Regions from separate parts of the Serratia sp. NPDC078593 genome, predicted to be linked through region 1. Evidence: predicted binding sites of a transcription regulator. Region 1 holds the regulator's gene; each other region holds the start of a gene.

The links. The regulator CRP, encoded in region 1, controls carbon source genes, mostly activating them, when cyclic AMP is high. The targets are predictions, from matches to a motif close to ATGTGANNNNNNTCACAT.
Positions count from the first base shown of each region.
Region 2: glpT (glycerol-3-phosphate transporter) is a predicted target of CRP. The motif match lies at 2,962-2,979, and genes of this name have one in related genera.
Region 3: mlc (sugar metabolism global transcriptional regulator Mlc) is a predicted target of CRP. The motif match lies at 5,215-5,232, and genes of this name have one in related genera.
Region 4: yrbN (protein YrbN) is a predicted target of CRP. The motif match lies at 4,360-4,377, and genes of this name have one in related genera.

Region 1 is NZ_JBNNGK010000010.1:147,343-155,242, forward strand. Features, by position in the region: gene ACQKDS_RS13060 (helicase HerA-like domain-containing protein) at 1-919, shown strand, start outside; gene ACQKDS_RS13065 (aminodeoxychorismate synthase component II) at 978-1,553, shown strand; gene argD (bifunctional acetylornithine/succinyldiaminopimelate transaminase) at 1,684-2,904, shown strand; gene crp (cAMP-activated global transcriptional regulator CRP) at 3,149-3,781, opposite strand; gene ACQKDS_RS13080 (OsmC family protein) at 4,156-4,563, shown strand; gene ACQKDS_RS13085 (phosphoribulokinase) at 4,624-5,493, opposite strand; gene ACQKDS_RS13090 (YheU family protein) at 5,718-5,951, opposite strand; gene ACQKDS_RS13095 (hydrolase) at 5,948-6,928, opposite strand; gene ACQKDS_RS13100 (LysE family translocator) at 7,129-7,731, shown strand; gene ACQKDS_RS13105 (PhzF family phenazine biosynthesis protein) at 7,742-7,900, shown strand, end outside.
Region 2 is NZ_JBNNGK010000004.1:280,158-288,057, reverse strand. Features, by position in the region: gene glpB (glycerol-3-phosphate dehydrogenase subunit GlpB) at 1-1,113, opposite strand, end outside; gene glpA (anaerobic glycerol-3-phosphate dehydrogenase subunit A) at 1,103-2,752, opposite strand; gene glpT (glycerol-3-phosphate transporter) at 3,110-4,462, shown strand; gene glpQ (glycerophosphodiester phosphodiesterase) at 4,679-5,758, shown strand; gene yigL (sugar/pyridoxal phosphate phosphatase YigL) at 5,807-6,607, opposite strand; gene pldB (lysophospholipase L2) at 6,619-7,656, opposite strand; gene recQ (ATP-dependent DNA helicase RecQ) at 7,792-7,900, opposite strand, start outside.
Region 3 is NZ_JBNNGK010000005.1:162,032-169,931, forward strand. Features, by position in the region: gene manA (mannose-6-phosphate isomerase) at 1-368, opposite strand, end outside; gene fumC (class II fumarate hydratase) at 574-1,974, shown strand; gene tus (DNA replication terminus site-binding protein) at 2,125-3,063, opposite strand; partial or broken gene ACQKDS_RS08040 (MFS transporter) at 3,209-4,012, opposite strand; gene ACQKDS_RS08045 (LysR substrate-binding domain-containing protein) at 4,264-5,163, shown strand; gene mlc (sugar metabolism global transcriptional regulator Mlc) at 5,324-6,541, shown strand; gene bioD (dethiobiotin synthase) at 6,713-7,384, shown strand; gene clcB (voltage-gated ClC-type chloride channel ClcB) at 7,381-7,900, opposite strand, start outside.
Region 4 is NZ_JBNNGK010000001.1:328,280-336,179, forward strand. Features, by position in the region: gene ACQKDS_RS01460 (luciferase-like monooxygenase) at 1-626, shown strand, start outside; gene yedF (sulfurtransferase-like selenium metabolism protein YedF) at 753-992, opposite strand; gene yedE (selenium metabolism membrane protein YedE/FdhT) at 989-2,203, opposite strand; gene ACQKDS_RS01475 (DEAD/DEAH family ATP-dependent RNA helicase) at 2,349-4,283, opposite strand; gene yrbN (protein YrbN) at 4,273-4,353, opposite strand; gene nlpI (lipoprotein NlpI) at 4,593-5,477, opposite strand; gene pnp (polyribonucleotide nucleotidyltransferase) at 5,606-7,726, opposite strand.

The DNA.
Region 1 (7,900 bases):
CTTTGGCGAGCCGATGCTGGACATCAAGGATCTGATGAAAACCGATGCTAATGGCTGCGGTAATATCAACCTGCTGGCGGCAGATAAACTGATCAATCAGCCAAAATTGTATTCGGTGTTCCTACTGTGGTTGCTTGCCGAGTTGTTCGAGCATCTGCCGGAGGTGGGCGATCCTGAGCAACCTAAGTTGGTGTTCTTCTTTGATGAAGCCCATCTGCTGTTCAACGATGCGCCACCTGCACTCTTGACCAAGATCGAGCAGGTAGTACGCCTGATTCGTTCAAAAGGCGTGGGTATCTACTTTGTCACGCAAAATCCGCTGGATATTCCAGACAGCGTGCTAGGCCAGTTAGGCAACCGGGTGCAACACGCGCTGCGCGCGTTTACGCCGCGCGATCAGAAAGCGGTGAAAGCGGCCGCCCAAACGTTGCGTGCTAATTCAGACTTTGATGCCGAAAGCGCTATTACTGAGTTGGGCGTCGGCGAAGCGTTGGTGTCATTCTTGGATGAAAAAGGGCGGCCGAACGTGGTGGAGCGGGCGATGGTGATTGCGCCAGAGTCCAAAATGGGTGTGCTGGGTGCTGAGGGATTGAACCGCGCGATTAACCAATCGCCGCTGTACGGCCAATACGAAGAGATGATCGACCGTGAATCCGCTTACGAAAAACTGTCGGCCGAAGGGTTCTCTACTGTGGGCGAGGATGCGGAAGCGGTGGATAAAACGGCATCGAAGGCTGGCCAGCAAAGTGGCGGCGGCTTGATGGGCAGTTTAAACGAGCTGTTGTTTGGCTCCACCGGCCCACGCGGTGGTAAGCGTGACGGTATCGTGCAAACCGCCGCCAAGAGCATGGCGCGTGACCTCAGCAAAAAAATTCTGCGTGGTATTTTAGGCTCATTTAGCGGGGGTCGCAAAAAATAAGCGGCAAATAACGTCAGTGGCAGTACACTAGCGCAGCATTTTTTCTGCGGGACTTGTCATGCTGCTGCTGATCGATAATTACGACTCTTTCACCTATAACCTTTACCAATACTTCTGCGAGCTGGGTGCAGAGGTGTTGGTGAAGCGTAACGATGAACTGCAACTGGCCGATATTGAACGGCTGGCTCCGCAACATTTAGTGATTTCACCCGGACCCTGTACGCCAAATGAGGCGGGCATTTCGCTGGCGGCGATCGGCCATTTTGCTGGTCGTCTGCCGATACTCGGTGTTTGCCTCGGCCATCAGGCATTGGGGCAGGCGTTTGGTGCCGATGTGGTGCGGGCTCGGCAGGTGATGCACGGCAAAACCTCGGCAATTTGCCACAGTAACCACGGGGTGTTTCGTGGGCTAAATAATCCCCTCACCGTCACCCGGTATCATTCCTTAGTGCTGGATGCTGCTACTTTGCCAGATTGTTTCGACATCACTGCATGGAGCGAACGCGATGGCGAGCGTGACGAGATTATGGGTATTCGCCACCGCACATTGGCGCTGGAAGGGGTGCAATTCCACCCGGAAAGTATTTTGAGTGAGCAGGGGCACCAGTTGTTGGATAATTTCCTTAAAAGTTAATCGATTACGATTTATTTATCGTTAACGGTGATTTAGGTTTGCCCTTGATTGGTTTTTTATGCATATTTTGTGATTATAATTTCACTTAATAATCCTGTCAGAAACCGATAGCGCTCAGGGTGGGCCGATAATGACCGAAAAATACACCGTTAACCGTAGCACGTTTGATCAGGTGATTCTGCCTGTTTATGCACCAGCCCAGTTTGTTCCCGTTAAAGGTAAAGGGAGCCGCGTGTGGGACAGTCAAGGTAAAGAGTATATCGATTTCTCGGGTGGCATTGCGGTGACCGCGCTGGGGCATTGTCATCCGGCGTTGGTGGCAGCATTGCAGCAACAGGGAGAAACCCTGTGGCATACCAGTAACGTATTCACCAATGAACCGGCTTTGCGCTTGGCGGCCAAACTGGTCGACGCGACTTTTGCCGATCGTGTATTTTTTGCTAATTCGGGAGCTGAGGCTAACGAAGCCGCGTTCAAGTTAGCCCGCCATTACGCCATCACCCGCCACAGCCCTTACAAAACCAAAATTATCGCTTTCTACAATGCGTTCCACGGCCGCACGCTGTTTACCGTATCGGTTGGCGGGCAGGCGAAATATTCTGACGGTTTTGGGCCCAAACCGGCCGACATCGTGCATGTTCCCTTCAATGATCTGGCGGCGGTGAAGGCGGTAATGGATGATCAGACCTGCGCGGTGGTGATGGAGCCGATTCAAGGGGAGGGGGGCATCACACCGGCCGAAGCGCAATTCTTGCAGGGCGTACGCGAGCTATGTGACCAGCATCAGGCGTTATTAGTGTTTGATGAAGTGCAAAGCGGTATGGGTCGCAGTGGTAAACTATTTACCTATATGCATTACGGTGTGACGCCGGATATTTTAACCACCGCGAAAGCATTGGGCGGTGGCTTCCCGGTGAGTGCTATGTTGACCACCGAAGAGATTGCCTCGGTGATGCAGGTCGGTACGCATGGCACCACGTATGGCGGTAATCCGTTAGCCTGTGCGGTAGCCGAAGCCGCGTTAGACGTGATCAATACGCATGAGGTGTTGAGTGGCGTCGAACAACGTCATACGCTTTATGTCTCGGCTCTGACTGAGATCGGTAATAAATACGGGGTTTTCAGCGATATTCGCGGTATGGGGTTGCTGATTGGCGCAGAACTGACGGCGGCTTACCGTGGTATGGCTCGTGATTTCCTGAATGCCGCAGCTGCTCGGGGGGTGATGATTTTGAATGCTGGGCCAAATGTGATTCGCTTCGCCCCTTCATTGGTGGTCGCGCTGCAAGATATTGAAGAAGGTATGGCACGGTTTGAACGGGCAGTGCAGGATGTGGTGAAGGCAGGTTAATACCCTAAACGGTGTGTTATCAAACCCGAGCAGAGCGGATAATCTAACCCAAAGAGAAAACGGCGCGTGAGGCGCCGTTTTGAGCTTGATGACGAAGTCGTCTATGGCCCCCGAGATACCCGGGCCTAGCGTAGCGAGGGGTGCTCCGGTGGCTTACGCCACTACGACCCCACAGCCACGCTTTCCCTCATAACGAGCTTTGTCAGCAGTCTGAACCGGCGCGTGATGTGCCGTTTTTTACTGATTAGCGCGTGCCGTAAACGACAATGGTTTTGCCGTGTGCGGAAATCAGATTTTGATCTTCGAGCATTTTCAGAATACGGCCGACCGTTTCGCGTGAACAACCGACGATTTGGCCAATTTCCTGACGGGTAATTTTAATTTGCATGCCGTCTGGGTGAGTCATGGCATCCGGTTGTTTAGCCAGATTCAGCAAGGTTTGCGCAATGCGGCCGGTAACATCAAGGAAAGCGAGGTTACCCACTTTCTCTGAGGTGACTTGCAGACGGCTTGCCATCTGTGCCGACAGGCGCATTAAAATGTCAGGGTTAACCTGGATTAACTGACGGAATTTCTTATAAGAAATTTCAGCCACTTCACAGGCGCTTTTGGCCCTTACCCAGGCACTGCGCTCCTGACCTTCTTCAAATAATCCAAGCTCGCCGATGAAATCGCCCTGATTGAGATAGGACAGGATCATCTCTTTACCTTCTTCATCCTTGATGAGCACCGCTACGGAGCCTTTCACGATGTAGTAAAGCGTTTCGGCCTTTTCACCTTGGTGAATCAGCGTACTTTTTGATGGATATTTGTGGATATGGCAATGAGACAAGAACCATTCGAGAGTCGGGTCTGTTTGCGGTTTGCCGAGAACCATTCGCTATTATCCTCTGTTGTAATCTGCCTGTATCACAGGGGTCAGAGTTCCCTGTCAAACGAGTTAGGGCTGACGGTGAGTGACTGCCATTTAACCGTTTTGAGGCGTGCCGTAAAATACGCTATTGCCCTAGCATATTAACTTGCTGTGAGCGCTGCAAGCTACATTCTGTTAACATACCAAATTAGGCACCTTTCTGCGGGCATTTCCCTGAAAATCAGTGTCCAGCAAGAATTATTTCGGCTTTGTTTGTAGCACAGAGTGAGGCGGGTGTCTTGTGTTGTCTCGCTCACACATGACCGGCGTCAGGTTCCATTGCCAGTTTGCGTGTGAACGCGTAGTCTGATTTTAAGAAATTAACCGGAGTAATCAGAATGCAGGCAAGAGTAAAGTGGGTTGAGGGATTAACGTTTCTAGGTGAGTCGGCGTCTGGTCATCAGGTTCTGATGGATGGCAACGCAGGCGATAAGGCACCTAGCCCGATGGAAATGGTGTTGATGTCAGTCGGTGGTTGCAGTGCGATCGACGTGGTTTCGATCTTACAAAAAGGCCGCCATGCGGTGTGCGATTGCGAGGTCAAACTCAGTTCTGAACGTCGCGAAGAAGCCCCGCGGATATTTACCCACATTAACCTGCATTTTATCGTGAGTGGTAAAGGGCTGAGTGAGAAAGCGGTTGAGCGTGCGGTGGATCTTTCCGCTGAAAAATACTGTTCAGTGGCGCTGATGCTGGGGAAAGCCGCCGAGGTATCCCACAGCTTTGAGGTGCGTGACGTAGAGTAAGATCTCGGGCGCGGCGCTGGCGGTTCAACATGCGACTGCGCCCCAGGCATAGCCGAAGCGTTATTCGATTTTTTTCCCTTCCAGTAGCCGCTGTACCAGTGGCGCCATGATCAGCTCCATCGCCAGCCCCATTTTTCCGCCCGGCACGACCAGCGTATTGATATGTGAGATGAAGGAGCCTTGCAGCATCGCCAGCAGGTAAGGGAAATCAATATGATCCAATCCGCGGAAGTGAATCACGACAAAACTTTCATCCAGTGAAGGAATCGCTTTCGCGGCAAATGGGTTAGAAGTATCCACCGTGGGTACACGCTGGAAGTTGATATGCGTGCGAGAGAATTGTGGCGTGATGTAGTTGATGTAATCGTCCATGGATCGCACCACGGAATCCATCACGGCTTCACGAGAATGGCCGCGTTCACCGGTATCGCGGATCAGTTTCTGGATCCATTCAAGGTTGACGATAGGTACCACGCCGACGAGAAGGTCGACCTGTTTCGCGACGTCATGTTGCTCGGTGACCACGCCGCCATGCAGCCCTTCATAGAACAAAACATCGGTTGGCTCTGGTAAGGCTTCCCACGGCGTGAATGTCCCCGGCACTTGATTATAGGGTACCGCTTCATCGTAGGTATGTAGATACTTGCGTGAACGACCAGAGCCGTTTTGGCCATATTCGAGGAAGCTTTGTTCAAGTAGGCCAAAATCATTGGCTTCTGGGCCGAAATAGCTGATATGACGACCCAGATCGCGCGCCTTGCGGATCTCCGCATCCATTTCCGGGCGGGTATAACGGTGAAAGCTGTCCCCTTCCAACTGCGCGGCGCGGATATTCAACTGCTGGAATATTTTACGAAATGCCACGCTGGTGGTGGTGGTGCCGGCGCCGCTGGAGCCGGTTACTGCGATAACAGGATGTTTGGCGGACATAGGGTGTATTACTCCGTCTAAAATGCGCAAGTTATCAGTCATACGCTGCATCTTCAGGCGCGCGGCTTGGCGGCCGAGATAAACCAAGCCCCTATCGGTTTACGACTGCGTTGTCGTTATGTGACTCGGCGTTTGGAGAGCCGTTGATTTGTACGTCGATGCAGCTCGAATGCATTGGGTATAGCACATTGTTACCTGATTTTGGCCGTCAGTCATAGAACGGATTACATTTCTTCCTGGCCGGCGCGGAATTGGCCGCGCGGCATGATATTGATGGTTTCATGTAACTCCGACCAGACCAATAACACCTCGCCACTTTGTAGCTGGCGGCGAACATCATCTACTTTTTGTGCCAGGGAGCGCTCGTGCTCGCCATAATCCGTGCCTTCGCGCAGCACGAACGATTCGATCAGGTTGTTCAGTGTTTCACTGTCCAGGTCTTTCCAGGGAATAATCATGCATTCGGTTCCAAATAGGGGGGCAGCCAGGCAGGTATCCGGTGTTCCAGCCACATTTGCGGTTTTTTCAGTGAGCCGCCGACAAAGCCGACATGGCCGCCACATTCCGTGAGTTGATATTCGATGTTGTGCGGCAGGCTGGCGATGTCCGGGATCACGTCTGCTGTCATGAAGGGATCGTCTTTGGCGTGGATGATCAATAACGGCGTTTGAATTTTTGGCAGCAGCGGTAGCGCACTGCAACGGCGATAATAATCCGTGGCATCGCTAAAGCCGTGAATACGTGCGGTAATCACATCATCGAAGTCGCGGATGCGCTGTAGCCCTTTTAGCTGAGGTAGCTTTAACGGTAAAGAGCCCGGATAATGGAGAAGCTTGCGTGTGGCATTTTGCTTAAGCTGACCAAGAAGATAACGCTGGTAAACTCGGGAAAAGCCCTGTTCCATTCGCAGTGAGCAGGGTTCCAACATCAGTGGGGCGGAAACCACGACGGCCGCATCCACTAAGCGCGAGTTTTCTTGCTGCGCCAGATAGCATGCGAGCATATTGCCACCCAACGAGACACCGACCGCGGCGGTCGGTACCGCGCCGTAGTTATCACGTAGCCATTGCAGAAAGAAGTGGGCATCTTCGGTTTCACCAGAATGGTATATCCGCTGTTTACGATTGGGCACGCCGCTGCAGCCCCGAAAGTGCATGACCACGCCCAGCCAACCTTTCTCACGCCAGGCGTGGAGTTGGCCGTGTGCATAGGGGCTGTAAAAGTTGCCCTCTAAACCATGAAAAAGCACCACACGCGGCTTATCGCGCGCCAACCGTGGGTCTTCGCTCCAGGCGAGATCGATAAAATCACCGTCAGGTAATTCCAGACGTTGCCAGTGCGGTTTAAGCAACACGCGGCGGCGTACCAGCCGTGGCAGCAACGTTTGCAGGTGTGGATTACTGACCCCGGTTAGGGGGCGAAAGATTTCATACATAACGTGAATAAAATTCTTGTGAATGGCTATTGTCTGATCAATAGCGCACTGTTAGCTTCAATACCATTAGCTGACAATAATATACCCTAAATAATTCAGTTGCATTGCGGTGACCGCGACGTAGCCAATGCGCCAACATGCTAGTGGAAGGGTGGCGGGTATACTGCAAAAAGTGCATTTGGGTGAGGAGCACCCGCTACATGGAATTAAGCTTATTTCTTTCGATGTTAGGTTTTCTGTTTGTTGCAGCCATCACTCCAGGCCCGAATAATTTGCTATTAACCACCTCCGGCGCCAACTTTGGCTTTCTGCGCTCGCTGAGTCTGATGATTGGCATCATTCTTGGTATGCAAAGTATTTTGCTGTTGGTGGCGTTTGGCGTGGGCAGTTTGATTGTGGTTTATCCGTCGCTGCACTTGGCCCTAAAAATCCTTGGTAGCCTTTATTTGTTGTGGCTGGCCTGGAAAGTGGCGACCGCCAGTTATGAAAAGCTGAATACCGATGTCGCGCCACCGCAGCCGATTCGTTTGTATCAGGGCTGGTTGTTACAGTTCCTTAACCCGAAGGCATGGCTAATGGCGTTAGGTGCGGTAGCCAGTTTTAGCCTGACGGGCGAGCAATTTAACCATTCGATTATTGCTATTTCGGCGGGGCTTTCGGGCATGAATTTGGTGACTGGCTTGGTTTGGTTGGGATTTGGCACGTTAATTGGACGGCTGCTGCAAAGCAAGAAAGCATGGGTTATCTTTAACGTGTCTATGGGATTGTTGACGGCGGCGTGTGTGCTGCTGATCTGGCATTAAGGAATTGCAGATGACCAAAAATTATTTCCATGTTGATGCCTTTATTGGTGAGGGATTGCGCGGCAACCCTGCTGGTGTTTACATGATGAAACAGCCGCTGCCAACGGCGCAGATGCAGGCCATCGCGCATGAGCTGAACCTGCCGGAAACCAGCTTCATTTGGGAAGAT
Region 2 (7,900 bases), on a different contig from region 1:
ACGCAACTGCGCCGTGGTACGCACGCCAAATTGCAAATAAGGCTGCGGCGCAAACAGATCGCGGTGGCTCCAATCGGCACGGTCGGCCTGGCTAAAGACGTCCAGACCAAATACCGGTTCGCGTATGCAGTCGAACTCAGCCACCAACCCGTTACTGAAGAAACTGCCGCTGGCTAACACCACCTGCGGCGCTCGCAGCGGAATATCGGTATGGTTACGCGTAAACAGGGCGGTAACGCGCCGCTCGGTAATCTCGGCGCGCAGCACACGGTCACCCGGCATCAATACGCCGCCAAGCTGCTGTAAGCGTTGGCGCAGAGCCTGATGCAAACGCATGCCCAGCACCGAGGGCGGCAAAGTCGGCAGTAGACAAACCGGTTTGCCCAGTGCCTGCTGCAACATAGCCAACGGCCGATCGTCTTCCAACCCTAAACAGGCCGGCAGGAAAATAGCCTGCGCGTCCCCAGCCAGCCGCTGTAGCTCATCAGCCAATGCCGCCGCCTGTGCCGGTAAATCCAACACTCGGGCGATATTCACCGCACGGAATTCGCTAGGATTATTACGCAACCGATCCAAGGCTGGCAGGTGTAAATACCCCACCGTCGCGCTAACGCCCTGCTGTTCCAGCGAACTGGCTGCCATCTGCGGCTGAAAGTCGAGAAAACCTTCGATACCGATTACCGCAATCTTATGCCACGGTAACGCGCCGCCAAGCGGCGTGGTAGGAATCGCCTGCGGGCTAAGCCAGGTGGCACGGCGTGTGCCCAGCGGGGTGATACGCAGATGATTGTTGCGGCGGTCGCCTTGTAACGGCAGACCGCAACGTTGCAACAGTTGTTCAGCTTCCCCCGCCAACATGGCAACCTGCGTTGCCCCCATCAAACTGTACGGATGCTGCGGTGCCTGTTGTGCCAGCGTCGTCAAGGCGTCTAACGGCGCGGCAACCGGCGAACCGTCCGGTAAATGCGACAGCAAATCTAACGATCCCGACGAAAAATACAGCGCACTTTGGCCTGAACTGACCACGGCGCAACGCTTGCCCAATTCGGCCAACCGAACGGCGCAGCTTAAACCGGCTAATCCTGCGCCGATGATCACTACATCAAATTGCATCGTCTGCCTCCTGTGCGCGATCGCCACGATCGTCTAAACCGCATAGCCCTTGATAAACCCAACTGGTAAATTCGCTTTCGCGCAGTGCATCTCCCCAGGCTATGGGGCGCACGCCTTTCCAGCGTTCATTAAGAAAATGGGAAAGCTGGCTGATGGATTGCTGCGGCGTGGTGACGTTAAAGCGGCTCAGCAACCCGGCCGCGCGGCAGGCGCACAGCTCGCCCTGACAGGTGCCCATCCCAACCCGAGTGCGACGCCGCAGGTCGACCAAATTATTCACCGTCAATGAATTGACCGCGTAACGCACTTCACCGGCCGTGACCGCTTCACACTCGCAGACCAGACTGTTATCCAACCGATCGCCAGCAGGCACCTGGCTCGCGCGGTCGCCATGCCGGTAAATCGCCGAGCCACGAATGCTGGCGGGCAATGACACCACGCTGCGCGCGGTTTCCTCGGCCGACTGACGTGAGCCGGGCAGCGCTTCCTGCGCGGTGGTACAAGGGCTGTCGATACCTAACTTTTCGCATACGTTGTCCGTCGCCCATTGCGCCATCAGCCGGTAGGTCATCAGTTTGCCACCGGTTATGGTAATAAACCCTTCCAGTCCGTCACGCGCGGCGTGATCGAGCAATACAATGCCGCGGCTCACGTTACGGCCTGATGGATCGTCATCGCTGGCGACCAACGGCCGCACCCCGGCATAGGCTCGCAAGATACGGGTTTGTGCCAGTGACGGTGCCAACAGTGACCCCTCGCGGATCAGAATATCCACTTCCTGCGGCGTCACCCGCATGTCGTCAATCTGGTCATAATCGATGTGCGTTGAGGTGGTGCCAATCAGCGAAATGGTATCGCCCGGCACTAAAATGTCGGCATCCGCGGGCTTGCGGCAGCGATTGATCACCATGTTGTTGATGCGATGCCCCAAGATCAACAATGCCCCCTTCGCCGGGAACATACGGATACGTAAGTCGGCATATTCCGCGATTTGCTGGCCCCAAATACCGGCCGCATTGACCACCACCTCAGCGTGAATCTCGTACTGCTGGCCGCTCTGATGGTCGTAAACGCGCACGCCCCTGACGCGATCGCCATTCCTCAGCAAACCGATGACCTGGTGGTAGGTCAGAATCTGCGCACCATGTTCGCGCGCATCCAACATATTGGCCGCCGTCAGGCGGAAGGGATCGACGGTGCCATCCGGGACTCTCACCGCGCCAATCAACGCCGGGTTAGCGGCGGGTTCTAGCCGTAAAGCCTGCTGCGGATCGATAGCCTCGGCGTCAATCCCCGCCCGCTGGCATGCGGCAATAAACTGTTGCTGATAGTCGAACGAATCCTGTGGCAACGTGATGAACAGGCCGTCACTGCGCTCAATACAGTGGTGAGCGATGCGCTTGAGAATGCGGTTCTCCTCAATACATTCCCGTGCCGATTCGCTATCCGTCACCGCATAACGCGCGCCGCTGTGCAGTAAACCGTGGTTGCGCCCCGTCGCACCGGTAGCAATATCGTGTCGCTCCAGCAAAATGCAACGTAGACCACGACGCGCGCAGTCACGGGCAATGCCCGCGCCGGTCGCCCCACCGCCAATAATGATCACATCCGTTTCGTTAGCCGGTGAATTGTTGCTCATCACACCCCCAAAATCGCTGATTATGGAGGAATTGAGCCACAGTTAGTGCGGTTTTTGTTTGATAAGGAACAATAACGAACCTAAAACGAAAGAAAAATGTCCATAAAAAACCATGATTGTGATCAATATCACGACTTTTTTGCCTTTCTCTATTTCATAACGTTAACGAATCGCTCAAAATTCGCCGCAGTTTCATAAAAGTGTAACAAATGCGCGATGCATCACACAGCCAACCAGGGGTTTTGACTAGCATGGCGCTCGTTATGGAACAAAAAACGACACATCGATATCCGCACAATCATCACCAGAGACTGATCCTCTGAGGATGTAATACTGATAAAGCCATCGGAGGCGCTCATGTTGAGTATTTTTAAGCCAGCTGCACACACTTCCCGTGTGCCGCTCGATAAGGTAGATCCGCTCTACCGGAAATTGCGCTGGCAAATTTTTATGGGGATTTTCTTCGGCTACGCCGCTTACTATCTGGTCCGTAAAAACTTCACGCTGGCGATGCCTTATCTGATCGACCAAGGTTTTAGCCGTGGCGATCTGGGTTTCGCGCTGTCGGGCATATCCATCGCCTATGGATTTTCGAAATTTATCATGGGTTCGGTTTCTGACCGTTCCAACCCCCGGGTATTTTTGCCTGCGGGCCTGATTCTGGCCGCCGCCGTCATGCTGTTCATGGGTTTCGTGCCGTGGGCAACCTCTAGCATCGCCGTGATGTTCGTACTGTTATTCCTATGCGGCTGGTTCCAGGGGATGGGTTGGCCACCGTGCGGGCGCACCATGGTGCACTGGTGGTCGCAAAAAGAGCGTGGCGGTATCGTTTCGATATGGAACTGTGCTCATAACGTCGGCGGCGGTTTGCCTCCGTTACTGTTCTTGCTGGGTATGGCTTGGTTCAACGACTGGCATGCGGCGCTGTACATGCCCGCTTTCGGTGCCATTCTGGTGGCGCTGATAGCCTTCGCTCTGATGCGCGATACCCCACAATCCTGTGGTTTACCGCCGATCGAAGAGTATAAAAACGACTATCCGGATGACTATTCAGAAAAAGCAGAAGAAGAACTGACCGCTAAACAGATCTTCATGCAATATATTCTGCCGAATAAACTGCTGTGGTACATCGCCGTCGCTAACGTGTTTGTTTACCTGCTGCGTTACGGCATTCTCGACTGGTCACCGACCTACCTGAAAGAAGTGAAACACTTCGCACTGGATAAATCCTCTTGGGCTTACTTCCTGTACGAATACGCGGGTATCCCGGGTACGCTGCTGTGCGGTTGGATGTCGGATAAAGTGTTCAAAGGCAACCGTGGCGCCACCGGCGTATTCTTCATGACGCTGGTTACCATCGCTACCATCGTTTATTGGCTAAACCCGGTCGGCAACCCCGGTATTGATATGGCCTGTATGATCACCATCGGTTTCTTGATCTACGGCCCGGTGATGCTGATCGGCTTGCACGCGCTGGAACTGGCACCGAAGAAAGCTGCTGGCACCGCCGCTGGCTTTACCGGCCTGTTCGGTTACCTGGGCGGTTCAGTCGCGGCCAGCGCCGTTGTGGGTTACACCGTGGACTTCTTCGGTTGGGACGGTGGCTTCATGGTGATGATTGGCGGCAGCATCGGCGCCGTTATCCTGCTGCTGCTGACCATGATCAGCGAGAAGAAACACCACGCGGAAATCGCCGCCAAACGCGGTTAATCCGCGCAAAACTGACGCAGGCCGCTATGCGGCCTTTGAAGTTGATGACAACGTTGCCTTTGAACCCGAGATACCCGGGCTTAGCGCACCAAGGGGTGCTCCGGCGGCAAGCCGCTACGACCCCTTCGGTACGCTTTCCCTAATAACAGACTTTGTCAGCGGTCTGAAAGGCCGCTTTGCGGCCTTTTTATTCCCCGCTCCCTCATGGAGAAAACTATGCGAACTCATGTCAAAGCCCTGCTGGCCGGCATTATTTTAGCCTCCTCACTCACCAGCATCGCGCAGGCCGCCAATAAAGTGGTCATTGCTCACCGTGGTGCCAGCGGCTATCTGCCGGAACACTCATTGCCCACCAAGGCCATGGCTTATGCTCAGGGTGCTGATTTTCTAGAGCAAGATCTGGTGATGACCAAAGATGACGAGTTAGTGGTATTGCACGATCACTATCTCGATCGCGTGACCGACGTTGCCGAACGTTTCCCTAACCGGGCGCGTAAAGATGGCCGTTACTACGCGATCGACTTTACCTTGGCGGAAATCAAATCGTTAAAGTTCAGCGAAGGGTTTGATATTAAAGACGGCAAGCAAGTACAGAGCTATCCGGGGCGTTTCCCAATGGGGAAATCTGACTTCCGCGTACACACCTTTCAGGAAGAAATTGAGTTTGTGCAAGGCCTGAATCACTCCACAGGCAAGAACATCGGCATTTATCCAGAAATTAAAGCACCGTGGTTCCATCAGCAGGAAGGCAAAGACATCTCCAGCAAAGTGCTGGCGGTGCTGAAGCAATACGGTTACACCGGCAAGAACGACAACGTTTATTTGCAGTGCTTTGATGCCAATGAACTCAAGCGCATCAAAAACGAGTTACAACCTAAGCTGGGTATGAACCTGAAATTGGTTCAGTTGATTGCCTACACCGACTGGAACGAAACCTACGAGCAAAAAGCCGACGGCAAGTGGGTGAACTATGACTATGATTGGATGTTCAAACCGGGCGCCATGAAGCAAATCGCCCAATATGCTGACGGTATCGGCCCTGACTATCACATGCTGGTCGATGCCGATAAATCTAAGCCAAACCACATTGTATTGACCGAGATGGTAAAAGACGCGCATGCCAATAAAATGGCGGTACATCCCTATACCATCCGCGCAGATGCATTGCCAACCTACGTGACCGATGTCAATCAACTCTATGACGTGATTTACAACCAGGCTGGCGTAGACGGCGTGTTCACCGACTTCCCGGATAAGGGCGTGCAATTCCTGCAAAAACAGGGGCAGCATCAATAAAAAACGTCAGGGGCGAACCCGTTCGCCCCTATTACTTTGTCATCGATTTCAGGATAAAAACATCTGGCGCAAATAGTGCGGCACAGCGTCGTCGATATTGGAACCAATCACTTCACGTTGTGGAAGTTTATCTTTCAGGCGTTGGTGCGCATCACGCATGATGCAGCCCTTACCGGCCATCGACAGCATTTCCAGATCGTTCATCCCGTCGCCGAATGCGATGCATTCTTTCAGCGAATAGCCCATTATTTTCGCCACCTCTTCCAACGCATGGCCCTTGGACACGCCACCCGCCATGACTTCCAGGCAGGTTGGGAATGAGAAGCTGACGTTGACGCGGTCACCCCAATGCGCGTTGATAGCCTCTTCCAGCGACAACAGTTTTTCATGGTCGTCGCAGGTAAAGTACACCTTACACACGCCATCGGTGTCCAACATACCCGGCTCAAACAGCTGATATTTAAATACGGACTCGCGGAAAAATTCTTTCTGCTCCGGGCTTTCACGATCGATAAACCAGTCGTCGTTACGATAAACGTTGGTGGTGATGTGCGGATCGTTAAATTTTATGCCGTATAAATCACGCGCGATATCGCTGTCCAGATTATGACTAAAAATTAATTCGCCATCGGTGTTATGCACCCGCGCACCGTTGGAGGTGATCATAAACGCGCTGATGTCGAGGTTGTCGCGGATCTGCGAAACATCAATATGGTGGCGGCCGGTGGCAAAAACAAAGTGAATACCACGCTGAGTCAACAATTGGAGTGTTTCTTTCGCGTAAGGCGACAGCGTATGGTCGGGAGATAGCAGCGTGCCATCTAAATCGGAAGCAACGACGTGATACATAGCGATATGTTCTAACCTCTAATGGTGTGGTCGGCGGTAGCGTCACCACCTAAATGTTGAGCAAAGAAGCGCAGGATTGCGTTCAATGCTTCGGCGCGCATCGCGTCCCGCTCAAACAGGATCTCATGGCGGGCGCCTTTGATTATCTGCGGTTCTCCCCCTTCACACGGGTTCCCCGCAGCGGACAGTGCCTGACAAAAAGCCTGATGAGCCCGGTTGTCGATAACCCGATCCTCACTGGCCTGCAATAATAAAATAGGCGTGGCGATCGTCGCCGCGTCGGCAATGACTTGTTGCCCCGCGTGAAGACTTTCCCGCACCCAGTGATAAGTTGGCCCACCAACCCTCAGCTCAGGGTAGTCGGCGTAACTGCGTATCGTGCGACGATAACGCTCGCGGCTGTGGGTTAACCGGTTGACCATGAACGGCAACGGCCGCCACTGGCCGGTTCCCACTGCATAGTAATCACGCACCTTCGGTCGTTTCTCCGCCCAATTCAGGATGGCGTTCGCCAACCAACCTGGCATCGGTAGAAATATCCCGAACATCGGCGCACACAGCGCAACCGCATCAAACGCCTGCGGCTGACGCGCCAAAAAATGCGCCAGAATGGCGCCGCCCATCGAATGTGCCAAAGCAAAACGCTGTCGATAACCCCGCGGCTCGACTTCCTGCTGGTAAAACTGGCTAAAATCGTCGACGTAATCTGCAAAGTTTATCACATGACCACGGTGCGTATCGGCGAGCAGACGCCCAGAACGCCCTTGTCCACGATGATCTAGGATCAGCACATCGTAGCCACAACGAAACAGATCGTAGGCAACTTCTGGATATTTCACGTAACTTTCTATGCGGCCCGGGCTTATCACCACCACCCGCTGATGCTGTGGGGAACGAAAGCATACAAAACGAATCGGCACACCATCAACGCCGCTGAACTCACCTTCCTGACGTTGTCGCCAAAAATCCAACAATGGTCCGGTCGCAAATGCCGCAAACCGCGTTTCGCGCGTTAACCATTCATTAAGGTTGAGTGTAAACGACGTCATTGATTGTTTTCCTTAGTCCATCACGGAAAAAAGTGCCCTTTATCACCAAAATCATACGCGCGTATTGCGATAAATTTCTTACAAAAGTGGCGCAATCGCCGTGTACTTCCGCTGTCACCACATCATTTGCGATGTCTATTCGTCATCATTATCAATATGGTCGCGGATCATCGCCATAAACGGCGCGCCAAAACGCTCCAATTTACGCTGCCCGACGCCGTTGACACTGAGTAGTTCACTGGCC
Region 3 (7,900 bases), on a different contig from region 1:
TCTGCGGCATTTAACGCAATCCCCGCGGCATTTTCTTTGGCATAGCCCACTTCAGCGGCCGATTTGCTCGGGTGAACTTGGATCGAGAGTGGCTGTTCGGCACACAGAACTTTGAACAGAAACGGCAGTTCGCCAAAACGGGCGGCAACGTCGGCACCCAGCTGTTTCGGCTGGTCTTCATCAATCATGTCACGTAAGGCACGCAGATTGCCGTTAGCGTCGGTGATGTGCGAACTGCTCTTCGGGTGCGCCCCCATCCACAATTCAGCCATTGGTTTTCCTTGCGGATTACTGATGCCGTACAGTTTGGTTAAGGCGTCGTGACTGCCCCATGCGTAGTTTTGTACCGCATTGGTCATTTTTTGCATGATTACTACCTGCTTTATAAGGGAATTACCGCCAAGTAAACAATGCACGAATCGTGCGTGCAAGCGGAGAAATCTAAAAGTGCGCTTAAGCGACTCTCTTAATGCGAATAGTTATTATGTCACTATACTGGAGAGGTCTGTATAGCGGTTCGCACCGATACAGCGTGCCCCCCTCACTTTTAGGAAATGTGCTAAGGAGACCGTGATGGCAGCCGTTCGCAGTGAAAAAGACTCTATGGGCCCTATCGATGTACCCGCCGAGCGCCTATGGGGCGCGCAAACCCAGCGCTCTCTTGAACACTTTCGAATTTCAAGTGAAAAAATGCCGACAGCGCTGATCCACGCGTTGGCGCTGACCAAGCGGGCGGCCGCCAGTGTTAACGTCGATTTGGGGTTGTTACCGGCCGAGCGTGGGCGTGCGATTGTGCAGGCCGCCGATGAGGTACTGGCAGATAAGCATCCCCATGAGTTCCCGTTGGCGGTCTGGCAAACCGGCTCTGGTACACAGACCAATATGAATATGAATGAGGTGCTGGCTAATCGCGCCAGCGAATTGTTGGGGGGCGAGCGCGGGGAAGGCCGTCGGGTGCATCCGAACGATGACGTTAATAAGAGCCAAAGCTCTAACGATGTTTTTCCGACCGCCATGCACGTCGCGGCGGTGATTGCATTACGCGAACAATTAATACCAGCACTGGAAGCCTTACGGCAGACGCTGGATGATAAAGCTAACGCGTTTAGCGATATTGTGAAAATTGGCCGCACGCACCTACAGGATGCAACGCCACTTACGTTAGGGCAGGAAATTTCCGGTTGGGCGGCAATGCTACAACATAACTTGCGCCATATTGATACCAGTATCCCGCACCTGTGTGAACTGGCATTGGGCGGTACCGCCGTGGGCACCGGGCTGAATACCCACCCTGACTATGCGCTTCGCGTTGCCGAGGCGTTGGCGACATTGACCGGCCATCCCTTTGTCACTGCTCCGAATAAGTTCGAAGCGTTGGCGGCATGCGACGCGCTGGTGCAGGGGCACGGCGCGCTAAAAGGATTGGCGGCCTCCATGATGAAAATTGCCAATGACGTGCGCTGGTTAGCGTCTGGCCCTCGCTGTGGCATCGGTGAAATTGCTATTCCTGAAAATGAACCGGGTAGCTCGATCATGCCGGGCAAAGTCAATCCGACGCAATGCGAAGCGATGACCATGCTGTGTGCGCAAGTTATGGGGAACGATGTGGCGGTTAACATCGGCGGCGCGTCGGGTAACTTTGAGCTAAACGTTTTCCGCCCAATGGTGATTCATAATTATCTGCAATCTATTCGTCTGTTGGCAGATGGCATACGCGGATTCAATGCGTATTGTGCCGTGGGGATTGAGCCAAACCGCGAACGTATTGCTCAATTGCTCAATGAGTCACTGATGCTGGTAACGGCGTTAAATACGCATATTGGTTATGACAAAGCCGCAGACATCGCTAAAAAAGCGCACAAAGAAGGGCTAACCTTGAAAGCGGCAGCGCTGAAATTAGGCTATTTGACGGAACAGCAATTTGATGAGTGGGTTCGGCCAGAAAACATGGTGGGTAGCATGCCATCGTCGTGATGGGCGTGCGCTTGATGTGGAACAATGCGTTAACGGGGCACCACGCTAAGGGGCGTATTCTACCTGACTGGCACAAACGGCGGCTACCCGTCGCTTAACATCAGCCGGGAACAAAGCAGCGCGTGGGCGTGAGTGAGCGGCCCACGCGATTTAGACGCTAGGCGCATCGGTATACAAATGCAGACGTTTCACCAGTAATCGCAGTGGTGCGGCCTGAGGTTTGTATTTGTGTTTTATCGCACTGCTGTCGTAGTCCAGCAGTTCGCCAATTTTTGGCACCTTTGCCCCCGTCTCAACCTGGCATAGTGCAATCAGCGGCAACGGGCAGGGATGTTGCACCTGTTTTTGTTGTTGTTGATACCACACTCGCGCGATAGGTTGCACTTTAACCGGCCGCTTGATTTTTAACACGGCATCGTGCGGCACACGGCTGACATCATCGATTTCTTTGCTAACCCGTTCGGCCCATTGCTCGCGATTATACGGGGGCACTGAACGTCCTGATTTCAGGCTTTTTTCCAACTGCTGCAAGATGTCGTCACGTGTTACCTTCTTGATGATGTGCTTGTTAGCCCAGCCAAAACGAACGGAGTCAGGATCGGTGAGCAGAGTAATTGAGCGGTAGGCGCTAAGGGTAATCAGCCCATGCAAGTGTGTGTGAACAAAGTCAAAGCGTTGCTCGGGTGCCAGCCCAGACTCGACAGTGATAATGCGCTCCAGCTCGGCCTTGAGTTGGTTTATTTGCATCACCTGTTGCTGTAACACCTGGCACTGTGAGGAATCGCCGGCCAGACAAATAACCCCGGGCAGGCGCACGGCAGCTTTACTGCTGACGTTTTGTTTATTGTGATGGATAAACAAACGTTGATAGTGTTCGAGTGCAATATCCCGTGCGGCTTGGCCGAGATGTTGCGTCACGCTAATTTGCTCGATAGCGCGGTGTTCCGTACCTTTTTCAACTTCAGGTAAGCTGAACACCCGCGCGGCCAGCAGACGCAGCGGTAGGATTTGCTGGTGGAGTTCGGCTAGCGCCGTTTCTAACTGGGTAAAGCAGCTATTCATACGGCCGATCAGATCATATTTATTCATCACACTCTCGCATTTTAGTTACAACATGCATATTAGAGTACAGAACTACCGGTGACAACCTCAGCAAACAGCAATGCCGCAGCATAGTGCGCTCCAAGCCTAACAGCCAAAAGCGCGCACTATCCGCGACAGTGGGCGGGGAAGGCTAAACGCCCTGTGATTCAGGTAGTTGTTTTAAAAAATGTACCACCAACAGCGCCAGCAGCAGCATCACACTGATAAAGGCGACAACCCCGAGCCAACCGAAATTATGCCAAAACACACCACCCAAGGTACCCGCAACGCTGGAACCGGCATAATAGCAAAATAGATAGAGCGATGAGGCCTGCCCTTTGGCACGCCGCGCACGTCGGCCGATCCAACTACTGGCGACTGAATGCGCAGCAAAAAATCCGGCGGTGAACAGCATCATACCGATAAAAATCAGGGTGATGGGTGCGAAGAGCGTAATCAGTACGCCGCTCAGCATAATCGTTATCGAACCCAACAAGACCGGTCCCCGGCCATAGCGTGCGGTCATGGCACCTGCTTTTGGCGAACTGTAAGAACCGGTCAGGTAAACCACCGACAACAGACCGACAATCGCTTGGCTAAGATAGTAGGGATTCGCTAACAATCGATAACCAATATAATTGAACAGGGTGACAAAGCTGCCCATTAGCAAGAAACCTTCGGCAAACAGTAATGGCAATCCTTTGTCATGCCAGTGTAATTTGAAGTTGATCAGTAAGGTTCTTGGGCGCAGTGAGCTGGCTCGGAAGTGTTGTGATGTGGGCAAAATACGCCAAAAAACGCAGGCGGCGATCAACGCAAAAAGCCCAATAACGGCCAGGGAAACACGCCAGGAGAAGAAATCGGTTAACACCCCAGTCACCAAACGGCCGCTCATACCGCCAATTGAGTTACCGCTGATATACAACCCCATCGAAAACGCGACAAAACGGGGATGATGTCCCACGTTCAATATAAGGGCGTTTATTCAACGCGGATCGTTGAGTTTTTGGCGCAGTGGTCGTCATCACATCATTATTGGCGGCCAGCGTCGACGGCACAGCGGCCGCAGAACGCACAGGGGAGGTCACAGCAATTCCTTACCGAATATCGGGATAGGGCATCAACACAGTGTTAATTCACAAAAGAATAGGGAGATGCCAATTTTTTGTCTAATATATTAATTATTCGAATTAAGATGTTTTAAATATGAATATCGAGTTGCGTCACTTGCGTTATTTTATTGCCGTTGCTGAGGAGCTGCATTTTGGCCGCGCCGCGCAACGGTTACGTATATCTCAACCGCCGCTGAGTCAGCAAATTCAAGCGCTGGAGACGATGGTGGGCGCAAAATTATTGGCGCGCAATAACCGTACTGTCAGTTTGACGCAGGCCGGTGAAATGTTTTTGAAAGAGGCCTGGCAGGTGCTCGACCAAGTCAATCGGGCGGCAGAAAAAGCCTCGCGGTTAGAACGAGGGGAATTAGGCGAATTGACCATCGGTTTTACCTCATCCGCGCCGTTTATTGGCGTAGTATCACGTAATTTACGGGCATTTCGTCTGCAACATCCGGCAGTGCATATCAAAATGCGTGAAATAAACACCAAACAACAGCTAGAGCCACTGCTCAACGGCGAGTTGGATTTAGGTGTGATGCGTAACACTAAGCTTCCCGAAGCCTTACAGCATCAACTGCTGCTGCGTGAACCGATGTTGGCCGTGGTGCCAGAAGGGCACCCGCTAGGGAAACTGGCTCCAGGCACGTTGCGTTTTGCCCACCTGGCCGATGAACCTTTTGTGTTTTTCTCACGTGAAGTGGGCACCGCGCTTTACGATGAAACGTTATTGTTACTCAAACGCGCCGGTATCACGCCGTACATCACCCAAGAAGTGGGCGAAGCGATGACGATTATTGGATTGGTTTCTGCTGGATTAGGGGTCTCTATTCTGCCCGCATCATTTGGTCGAGTGAAAATAGATGGCGTTAACTATCTGCCACTGGCCGAGCCGGATGCATTGACAGAGGTCTGGTTGGTTCACCATCGACAACGGCCATTAACCACCGCGGCTAACTCGTTGATGAATCTGATGTTGAAGTCATCGCAATAAGCGGTGAGCGGGCGCAAGCAAGCGGCAACGCAGGGCGGAATACCCGTGATTATGTGCAGCAAATCACATAACGAATCAAATAGTTGACGCTTTATTCCAAAAGCCCCACCATAACCTTTAGTCTTTATTTAGAAGCGCGAAAAATAGTAGGAGCGGGTGTGTGATTGCTGACGGACAGCCTGGGCATATTGATCAGATTAAGCAAACAAATGCAGGGGCGGTGTATCGGCTGATCGATCAGCATGGGCCTATTTCGCGCATTGAACTGTCAAAGCGAGCGCAGTTGGCACCCGCTAGCATCACAAAAATTGTGCGTGAGTTGCTGGAAGCCCATCTGGTTAAAGAAACCGAATTTCAGGAAGTCGGCAGCCGTGGGCGGCCCGCTGTGGGTTTGGTGCTGGATACTGAGGCCTGGCATTATCTTTCAGCGCGCATTAGCCGGGGTTCCATCACGCTGGCGCTGCGTGATCTGAGCAGCAAAATGGTGGTGGAAGAACAGCTACCGTTGGCGGCAGAGCACGCTGAACCGCTGTTAGCGCGCATCGTCGCTGAAGTTGACCAATTTTTTATTCGTCACCAGCAGCGTCTCGAACGTCTCACCGCCATTGCGATTACGCTGCCCGGCATGATCGATGTGGCAAAGGGGATTGTGCACCGCATGCCCTTTTATCACGTTGAAGATATGCCGCTTGGGCCTGAGTTGGCATCACGCACCGGCTTACCGGTTTTTCTGCAACACGACATCAGTGCCTGGACGATGGCCGAAGCACTGTATGGCGCCTCGCGCGGGCATCAGAACGTAATTCAGGTGGTTATCGATCACAACGTTGGGGCGGGGGTGATCACCGGGGGGCGCGTGCTGCACGCCGGTAGCCAGCGCGTGGTGGAAATTGGCCATACTCAGGTCGATCCCTACGGCAAACGTTGTTATTGCGGTAATCACGGCTGCTTGGAAACCATCGCCAGCATTGAAAATATGTTGGATATTGCCCAGCAACGTTTACGCGTATCCATGACCTCCACGTTGCGCCATGCGCCGTTAACCGTTGAATCGCTTTGTGATGCGGCGCTTGCGGGTGATCAATTGGCGAGGGATATTATTCTGGGGGTTGGGCACAGCGTAGGGCGTATTTTAGCCATCATGGTGAATCTGTTTAACCCAGAAAAAATCTTGGTGGGTTCGCCGCTCAACCGCGCATCAGAAATCTTGCACCCGGCGATTGCCTCCTGTATCAATCAACAATCATTACCCATTTACAGCCAACACTTGCATGTCGAATCTACGCAGTTTTTTAATCAAGGCACCATGCCGGGGGCGGCACTGGTAAAAGAGGCGCTGTACAATGGCTCTTTGCTGGTGAAGCTGTTGCAGGGGTAGCTTAACCTGTCGAATATCTCGCCATATCAGCACTTCTTACGTTTTAACGACAAAAGATTGAGCTATCTCAATCTCCGACGGGTGTGCATACCCTAGAATTTTCCCGTTTGATACTCTCGCCTTTTTTACGGCGTTACTTTCGTTAACGGAGCATTCCGGGGCACTCTACTCATGTTAAAGCGTTTATTTGTTACAGGTACGGATACCGATGTGGGTAAAACCGTGATTTCCCGCGCTCTGATGCAGGCTTTTGCCGCGCAAGGGCGCACAGTGGTGGGATATAAGCCGATTGCGGCAGGCTGTCAGGAAACCAGCGAGGGGATTCGCAACAAAGACGCCTTGGTGTTGCAGGCCTCTTCCAGCGTACCGCTAAGCTATGCCGAGATAAATCCTATTACTTGTATGGACGAAGTTTTCCATGCCCATGCGACAGACGATATTAATTATGGCGTGATGAGTAGCGGTTTGCATCATTTGTCCACAAAAGCCGAAACCGTGGTAGTCGAAGGCAGCGGTGGCTGGCGGGTGTTAATGAACGATCTGCGCCCCTATGCCGAATGGGTGATCCAAGAGCAGTTGCCTGTGGTGCTAGTGGTAGGAATAAAGTTGGGGTGTGTCAGCCATGCGCTACTGACGGCCCAGGCGATCATCAACGATGGGTTGCCGCTGTTAGGCTGGGTTGCCAATCGCATCAATCCCGGTTTAGCGCACTACGCAGAAACCATTGAAGCGTTACAACAGCGGATCCCGGCGCCCTTATTGGGCGAAATACCTTATCTGCCGCGCCCTGAGCAGCGTGAATTGGCACGCTATCTGGATATTTCTACGCTACTGAACCGCTAAGCATTATGATAAACCGATACCGACCGTAGACCCCGAGAAACGGTGGTTGCAATCACACAGGCCAACAAAATACCGGGTAATAGCGTATATTCACCGGTCATTTCAAACACCATCAGCGCAGCCATAATCGGCGCGTGGGTGGTGGCAGCCAATAACGTTGCCATGCCGGTCAGCGCCATTAACAGCGGAATAGCGTTGCCAAGCTCCGGCCACTGCGTACACAACTGACCGATAACCGAGCCCATTGCCGCCCCAACAAATAGCGTTGGGGTAAATACCCCACCGGGTGCACCGGAACCACTGCTGGCTAACACTGCCAATAATTTGCAGATCAGAATGGCGCCAACCAGTAATGCGCCCGGCGGTGCACTGAGCAATGATTGCACTACGCTGTAACCGTTCCCCCATACCTCAGGAAACAGCAAGGACAGCAGACCTACGATTAACCCGCCCAGCGCCAATTGCAGCGGCGGCGTTAAACGTAATGACCGGAAAGCATGGCCGGTTGCCGACATG
Region 4 (7,900 bases), on a different contig from region 1:
CAAGTGAAGTGGATAATTTCCCGCGTGACGTGCAGGAGCTGCAACATTACTTTGGCGAACTGCAACCGGGCCAGGCGGTACAAGCCGTACCGGGGCAGGGCCTGCATGTGCCGATTTGGTTATTGGGTTCCAGCCTGTACAGCGCCCAGTTGGCAGCCAAGTTGGGGCTACCGTTCGCATTTGCCTCACACTTCGCGCCAGATATGCTGTTCCAAGCGCTGAAATTGTATCGTGAAAACTATCAACCCTCTGAACGCTGGCCGCAACCGCATGCGATGGTGTGCGTTAACGTGGTGGCGGCCGATAGCGATCGCGATGCACGTTTCCTGTTTACCTCCATGCAGCAACAGTTCATCAATCTGCGACGGGGTTCGCCAGGCCCACTGCCCGTACCGGTTGATAACATTCACGCGTTGTGGACCGCGGGTGAACAATATGGCGTCGAACACGCGCTCAGTATGTCGATTGTTGGCGATAAAAATACCGTGCGCCACGGTTTACAAGCGCTACTGAAAGAAACTCACGCCGATGAGATCATGGTCAACGGACAAATTTTTGATCATCAAGCACGGCTCCACTCGTTTGAACTGGTTGCGCAGTTAAAAGACGCGTTACTGACAGCCTAACCCTAATGTAACGGGCGCCTTACGGCGCCCTGATGTCAATGACCATGTGTGAGACTGAGTGCTGACAGGTGCAACATGTCACGCCCCTACGGAGAAGATAGCTATATCACTTTCGCGTCTCTGATGTTATCGCTGGATCAGATAGCGAATGGTTGGCCCATCCTGCTGAATATCCAACACGCTATAGCCATGATTGCGCGCATCGAGTGGAATAGTGTTGATTGACTGCGGGCAATCGCTAATCACCTCAAGAATCTCACCCGGTTTTAACTGCGGCATTGCCTCTAGCGTTGCCACCGCCGGGTAAGGGCATGGCTCACCGAGCATATCTAAGCGGTAATCCGGCACGATCGTTTGCGATTTCATGGCACACTCCTCAAATTAACGCCCTGCGCCTGCGGTTTGGCGCGGAAAAAACGCTTTTCCCACCACAGCATGGCGACAAACGCCAGTGCCAATAGTAGGTAAGTCACCAGCAGGCCGCCCGTCGGGCCAAACGTATCCAATAAATTGATTTTGTCATAATCTGTCGCCAATGCCGGAGCCAGGTCGTCCCAATAATAAGCCAGCAGTGTCGCCCCCATGATATTGCCTAGCCCTACCCACCAATAGTGAACTTGGCCTTCAACCGCGCGATACATCCAGCCGGTTTCACACCCGCCTGCTAGCACGATGCCAAAACCAAACAATAATCCCCCCAATGCCGCGTTAGGCCCCGCCCACATGATCTTGGGTGCCACACCAAGTTGCACATAACTGAAAATGCCGATGGCACTGACAGCCATACCCAAGATAATCGCTTTAGCCATATGAGTTCTACCGGTGATCCACAGATCACGAAACGCCGAGGTAAAGCAAATCTGCGCGCGTTCAATCAGCAGGCCAAATCCGATGCCAAACAGCATGGCGATCCCCAATTTAGGTGCATCGAACAGCGTCCACAGTGACCATACCAACGCCAACAGAAATATCACCATACCGAGTCGAAAACGCCGACGCACCTGCTGCGGTTTTTGCGTCAATGGCGCAGCCGACTGCACTTTCTGTAACGTCACCGGAATGCGAAACAGCGGCAATAACGTGAACTTGGCACCAAAATATGAACCTACGGCGGTAGCAAGCGCAAAGAACCAGGCATGTAGCGAGAACTGAGGAATACCGGTAAAGAAAGCCGCAAGGTTGCAGCCCATCGCCAACCGTGCACCGAAACCCGCGATAATGCCCCCCAACAGTGCTTGAAAAATACGCATACGATACTGGGGCATACGCAGTTTGATATTGTTTGCCCACAGTGCGGCGGCAATACACCCGGCAAACATCCCGATAATCATTCGCCCATCGATGCGTTCTAACGGTGTCCCTTCAAGACCAATCACTTTGAAGTAACCCCACTGTTCAGGGTGAAAACCGAACCATTGCAATACATGCCCACCCCAGCGGGTAAATTCGCCGGTCACGGCCCAGAAAGTCCCGGTCAAACCAAAGTAATAAGTCGAAAGGATCCCCGCCGCAATCACCGCCGGTAACGGCGCCCAAAAGCGCACCAGGTATTGAGATTTGAAATACTGCCAACTCATGGCATCTCCTATGCATCACATCCGTGAATAAAAACCCGGTAAATAATACGCCATTAGTTTCGATTAACAGCAATTTCAGGCATAAAAAAACCAGCCCGAAGGCTGGTTTTTAGCATGATTCACCGTATCACGGCTAAATCAGGATTTATGCATCACCAAAACGGCGGCGTGGTGTCGCAGGTGCAGCATCGTCACGACGCGGTGCGCGGTCACGATTAAAGTTACCACCGCCACGGCGCTCGCCACCGGCAGCGTTACCGCCTTCACGACGTTCACCGAAAGAGCGACGTGGTGCACCAGCACCTTCACGGCGTTCGCCATTGAATGGACGGCCGTTGCCACGACGTTCGCCACCGGCATTACCGCCTTCACGACGCTCACGGCGTTCATGCGGCTGAGCGTCACCCAGCAGTTGCATGTTCATCGGTTTGTTCAGAATGCGGGTACGCGTGAAGTGATTCAGGATCTCGCCCGGCATACCTTTTGGCAACTCGATAGTGGAGTGAGAGCCAAACAGTTTGATGTTACCAATGTAACGGCTGCTGATGTCACCTTCGTTAGCGATAGCACCCACGATGTGGCGTACTTCAACACCGTCATCACGGCCCACTTCAATGCGGTACAGCTGCATCTCGCCCACATCACGACGTTCGCGACGTGCTGGACGATCGCCGCCGTCACGGTTGTCACGACGACGGTCGCCACCGCGATCGTCACGATCGTTGAATTCACGACGCTGACGCGGTTTGAATACCGGATCGGGTGGCAGAATCAGTGGACGTTCGCCCTGCGCCATCTTCAGCAGTGCGGCGGCCAGCGTTTCGATATCCAGTTCTTCTTCCGGCTGCAGTTTAGCCAGCAGAGCACGGTACATGTCCAGATCGCTGCTTTCCAGCTGTTGCTGTACTTTCGCGGCAAATTTGGCCAGACGACGTTGACCCAACAGTTCAGCATTTGGCAACTCAACTTCAGGAATGGTCAACTTCATGGTGCGTTCAATGTTGCGCAGCAGGCGGCGTTCGCGGTTTTCCACAAACAGCAACGCGCGGCCAGCACGGCCAGCACGACCAGTACGGCCAATACGGTGAACGTAAGATTCTGAATCCATTGGGATATCGTAGTTTACTACCAGGCTGATACGCTCAACGTCAAGGCCGCGAGCCGCAACGTCGGTGGCAATCAGGATATCCAGACGACCGTCTTTCAGACGCTCCAGCGTCTGCTCACGCAGTGCCTGGTTCATGTCGCCGTTCAATGCAGCGCTGCTGTAACCACTGCGCTCCAACGCTTCAGCCACTTCCAGCGTAGCGTTTTTGGTACGCACAAAGATGATTGCAGCATCAAAGTCTTCGGCTTCCAGGAAACGCACCAGCGCTTCATTCTTACGCATGCCCTGTGCAGTCCAGTAGCTCTGGCTGATATCAGGACGGGTAGTAATGCTGGATTGAATACGCACTTCCTGCGGCTCTTTCATAAAGCGGCGGGTAATGCGACGAATCGCTTCCGGCATCGTGGCAGAGAACAGTGCGGTCTGATGTTCAGCCGGGATTTCTGCCATGATCGTTTCTACGTCTTCGATAAAGCCCATGCGCAGCATTTCGTCGGCTTCATCCAGCACCAGACCGCTCAGGTTAGAGAGGTTCAGGGTGCCGCGTTTCAGGTGGTCCAGCAAACGGCCCGGGGTACCCACTACGATTTGTGGGCCCTGACGCAGGGCACGCAGCTGTACGTCGTAACGTTGGCCACCGTAAAGGGCAACAACGTTAACGCCAGTCATATGTTTAGAGAAATCAGTCATCGCTTCAGCAACCTGAACCGCCAATTCGCGGGTCGGTGCCAGCACCAAAATCTGTGGTGCCTTCAAGGAAGCGTCGAGGTTATGCAGCAGTGGCAGCGAGAACGCTGCAGTTTTACCACTGCCGGTTTGTGCCATACCCAGCACATCGCGACCGTTCAACAGGTGAGGAATACACTCTGCCTGGATCGGTGACGGTTTTTCGTAGCCCAGATCGGTCAGGGCAGAAATGATAGGAGCAGACAGCCCCAGGTCAGCAAAAGAGGTTTCAAGCTCAGTAGTCATGTACACGTGCCTCATTAATAATGGCAGCCAGTCTACATAACTCGTCGAGAAAATTTTCAGTCATTTTCATTGAAAAGTGTGAACCGGCTCAAATTAGATTATAAAACGAACAAAAAAGCCCTCACCCGTGAAGGCGATAGCTATGGCATATGCCAAGGTCTATCAGGCTGATTACCCTTCATCTTTCACGCTGCTGCCGTGTTGGCTGCTCTCCCTCACCCTCGTCACTTAGTTCACTAAGCTCCCAGGGATGCGTTCGATTGCCAACTTGCCGCAACGCGAAACCTTTTGGGTATAGGTGTTCGTCAGCTATTGCTGGTCCGATTCCGATAGGTCGTCTTGTTCTTGGCCCAAAAGTGCCAATTCCAACAATGCATAGCGGTGCTCAACAAAGTTATGAACGTTGTTAGCCACCGTCAGTTTGAACAGCGCCGAAGCGGTGCTCTTGTCCCCCAGACTCAGGTAATGTTTACCCAAATAGAAGTCAGTTTCACTGAGATGCTCAGCGAGCGAAGTGTTATCCGTTGCATCTGCCTTGAGGCTTTCCATCAGCGTTTTTTCGCTGATCTTACCTAGGTAGAATTCGACAATTTTCCATCCCCATTGCCCTCTGTCCGCTTTGTCATAACGCTGCTGGAGCGCTACGTCAGCTTTCTTGGAATCGATCTCTCTTTCCACAAGATAAAGCCACAATGAACGGAAGGGATCATTTGGGTCGTCTTGATAAAACGCCTGCAGATCATCCTGCGCCAACGGGAAGCGGCCGCCATAATACAGTGCGATGCCCCGGTTTAAACGCGCGTAATTGTAAGTTGGATCAAGCTCTAGTACAGAATCAAACGCTTCATAGGCAGCATCAAAATTGCCTGCCTGCGTTAAGTAAATGCCCAGGTAGTTGAAAACTTCTGGCATATCAGGACGTATCGCCAGCGCTTGCGAAAAATCATTGCGCGCCAGTGCACGTAACCCAAGGCTATCATACAGCACACCGCGCTCATATAAAAGCTGCGCACGCTCATCGTCCGTCAGTGCCCGGCTGGCAAGTATTTGTTCCATGCGCGCCAGGATCACTTCCTGCTGCAGCGTCGGCTGCAACGGAATAGCCAAAACGTCATCATTACGCCAATCATTGTTGCTGCATCCTGCCAGCATGAGTGCTGTCGCAACGTAACACCAGCGTAAGAAAGGTTTCATTTCCCACTCCCGAAGACAAACATTGGATGAACGTCCTGTCCCCCGCTGCTCAAAACGCGAGTTTCCTATCCGCGCGATACGAACAGCTCCCAACCTCAAGGCGGGGAGCTGTAAAAACTGCTTTACAGTTATTCTGCTTCAGGTGCAGCAGGCGCATCCGTTTCAGGTGCGGTGGCTTCTTTGATGCTCAGGCGCACACGGCCCTGACGATCAACTTCCAACACCTTGACGGGAACTTCCTGACCCATCTGCAGATAGTCAGTCACTTTCTCAACGCGCTTGTCAGCAATTTGCGAAATATGAACCAGACCTTCTTTACCGCCGCCGATAGCCACGAAGGCACCGAAGTCAACGATACGGGTTACTTTACCCTGATAGATACGACCTACTTCGATTTCAGCGGTAATTTCTTCGATACGACGGATAGCATACTTGGCTTTATCACCGTCGGTCGCAGCAATTTTCACTGTACCATCATCTTCGATTTCGATGGTAGTACCTGTTTCTTCAGTCAACGCACGGATGACTGAACCGCCTTTACCGATAACATCTTTGATCTTATCTGGGCTGATCTTGATGGTATGAATACGTGGTGCAAATTCGGAGATATCGCCACGCGGAGTGCTGATAGCTTGCTCCATCACGCTCAGGATGTGCAGACGCGCACCCTTGGCCTGATTCAGTGCTACCTGCATGATTTCGCGGGTGATACCTTCAATTTTAATGTCCATTTGCAGCGCGGTGATGCCATCACGGCTACCCGCCACTTTGAAGTCCATGTCGCCCAGATGATCTTCGTCACCCAGAATGTCGGACAGAACGACAAAGTTATCCTGCTCTTTCACCAAGCCCATCGCGATACCGGCAACGGCTGCCTTGATAGGCACACCTGCGTCCATCAATGCCAAAGAGGCACCACACACCGACGCCATAGATGAAGAACCGTTAGATTCGGTGATTTCAGACACCACACGTACCGTGTACGGGAAATCTTCTGGTTTAGGCATCATAGCCAATACGCCGCGTTTCGCTAGGCGACCGTGACCAATTTCACGACGTTTAGGCGAACCAACCATACCGGTTTCACCGACGGAGTATGGAGGGAAGTTGTAGTGGAACAGGAAGCTGTCGGTTTTTTCACCCATCAGCTCATCCAGGTTCTGTGCATCACGCGCCGTACCCAGCGTGGCCGTAACCAGTGCCTGAGTTTCACCACGGGTGAACAGGGCGGAACCATGGGTACGCGGCAGCACACCGGTACGCACGTCCAGACCACGGATCATGTCTTTTTCGCGGCCATCGATACGTGGCTCACCACGCAGTACGCGGCTACGCACAACGTTCTTCTCAACGTTACCCAAGATGTCTTGAATTTCGCTGGCGTCCAGGGTTTCGTCCTGTGCCAACAATGCAGCAGTAACGTCTTCTTTGATTGCATCAACCTGGGTGTAGCGTTCTTGCTTCTCGGTGATGTGGTAAGCATCGCCCAGACGGCTTTCGGCCAGCTCTGCTACGCGTGCGTGCAGCGCTTCGTTGACCGCAGGTGCCTGCCAATCCCACTTCGGCTTGCCCGCTTCAGCAACCAGAGAGTTGATGTTTTCGATAACAACTTGCTGTTGTTCGTGACCGAACACCACTGCGCCCAGCATTTGGTCTTCGCTCAGCACGTCGGCTTCGGATTCAACCATCAGTACCGCGCCAGCCGTACCGGCAACTACCAGATCCAGGCTGCTTTCTTTCAGCTCATCGGTGGTTGGGTTCAGGACGTATTGGTTGTTGATGTAACCAACGCGCGCAGAACCGATCGGGCCATTGAACGGAATACCGGACAGGCTCAGTGCAGCAGATGCACCGATCATGGCGACGATATCAGGGTTAACCTGTGGGTTTACAGAAACCACGGTGGCAATAACCTGCACTTCGTTCAGGAAGTTGTCCGGGAACAGAGGGCGGATTGGGCGGTCAATCAGACGGGAAGTGAGCGTTTCACCCTCGCTTGGGCGGCCTTCACGACGGAAGAAGCTGCCTGGGATACGACCTGCAGCGTAGGTACGCTCTTGATAGTTAACAGTCAGCGGGAAGAAGCTTTGGCCTGGCTTGGCTTTCTTCTGGCCCACAACGGTCACGAATACGGCAGTGTCATCCATGCTAACCATAACGGCAGCAGTGGCCTGACGCGCCATCATACCGGTCTCAATGGTGACGGTATGCTGGCCATACTGGAACTTACGGATAATCGGTGTCAGCAAAATTTTTTCCTTAGATTAGGCGCGCAATCGTATTGACGACTCGACACGCCTGGAGCTCTACTTGCCTTCTCACTACATCCTCGCGACTAATGACAATCTTTATCTCATTCGTAAGATAAAGCCTCTCATTAGCCGCGCGAACCTCTGTAACGGAAGATCCTGTTTAGAAACATC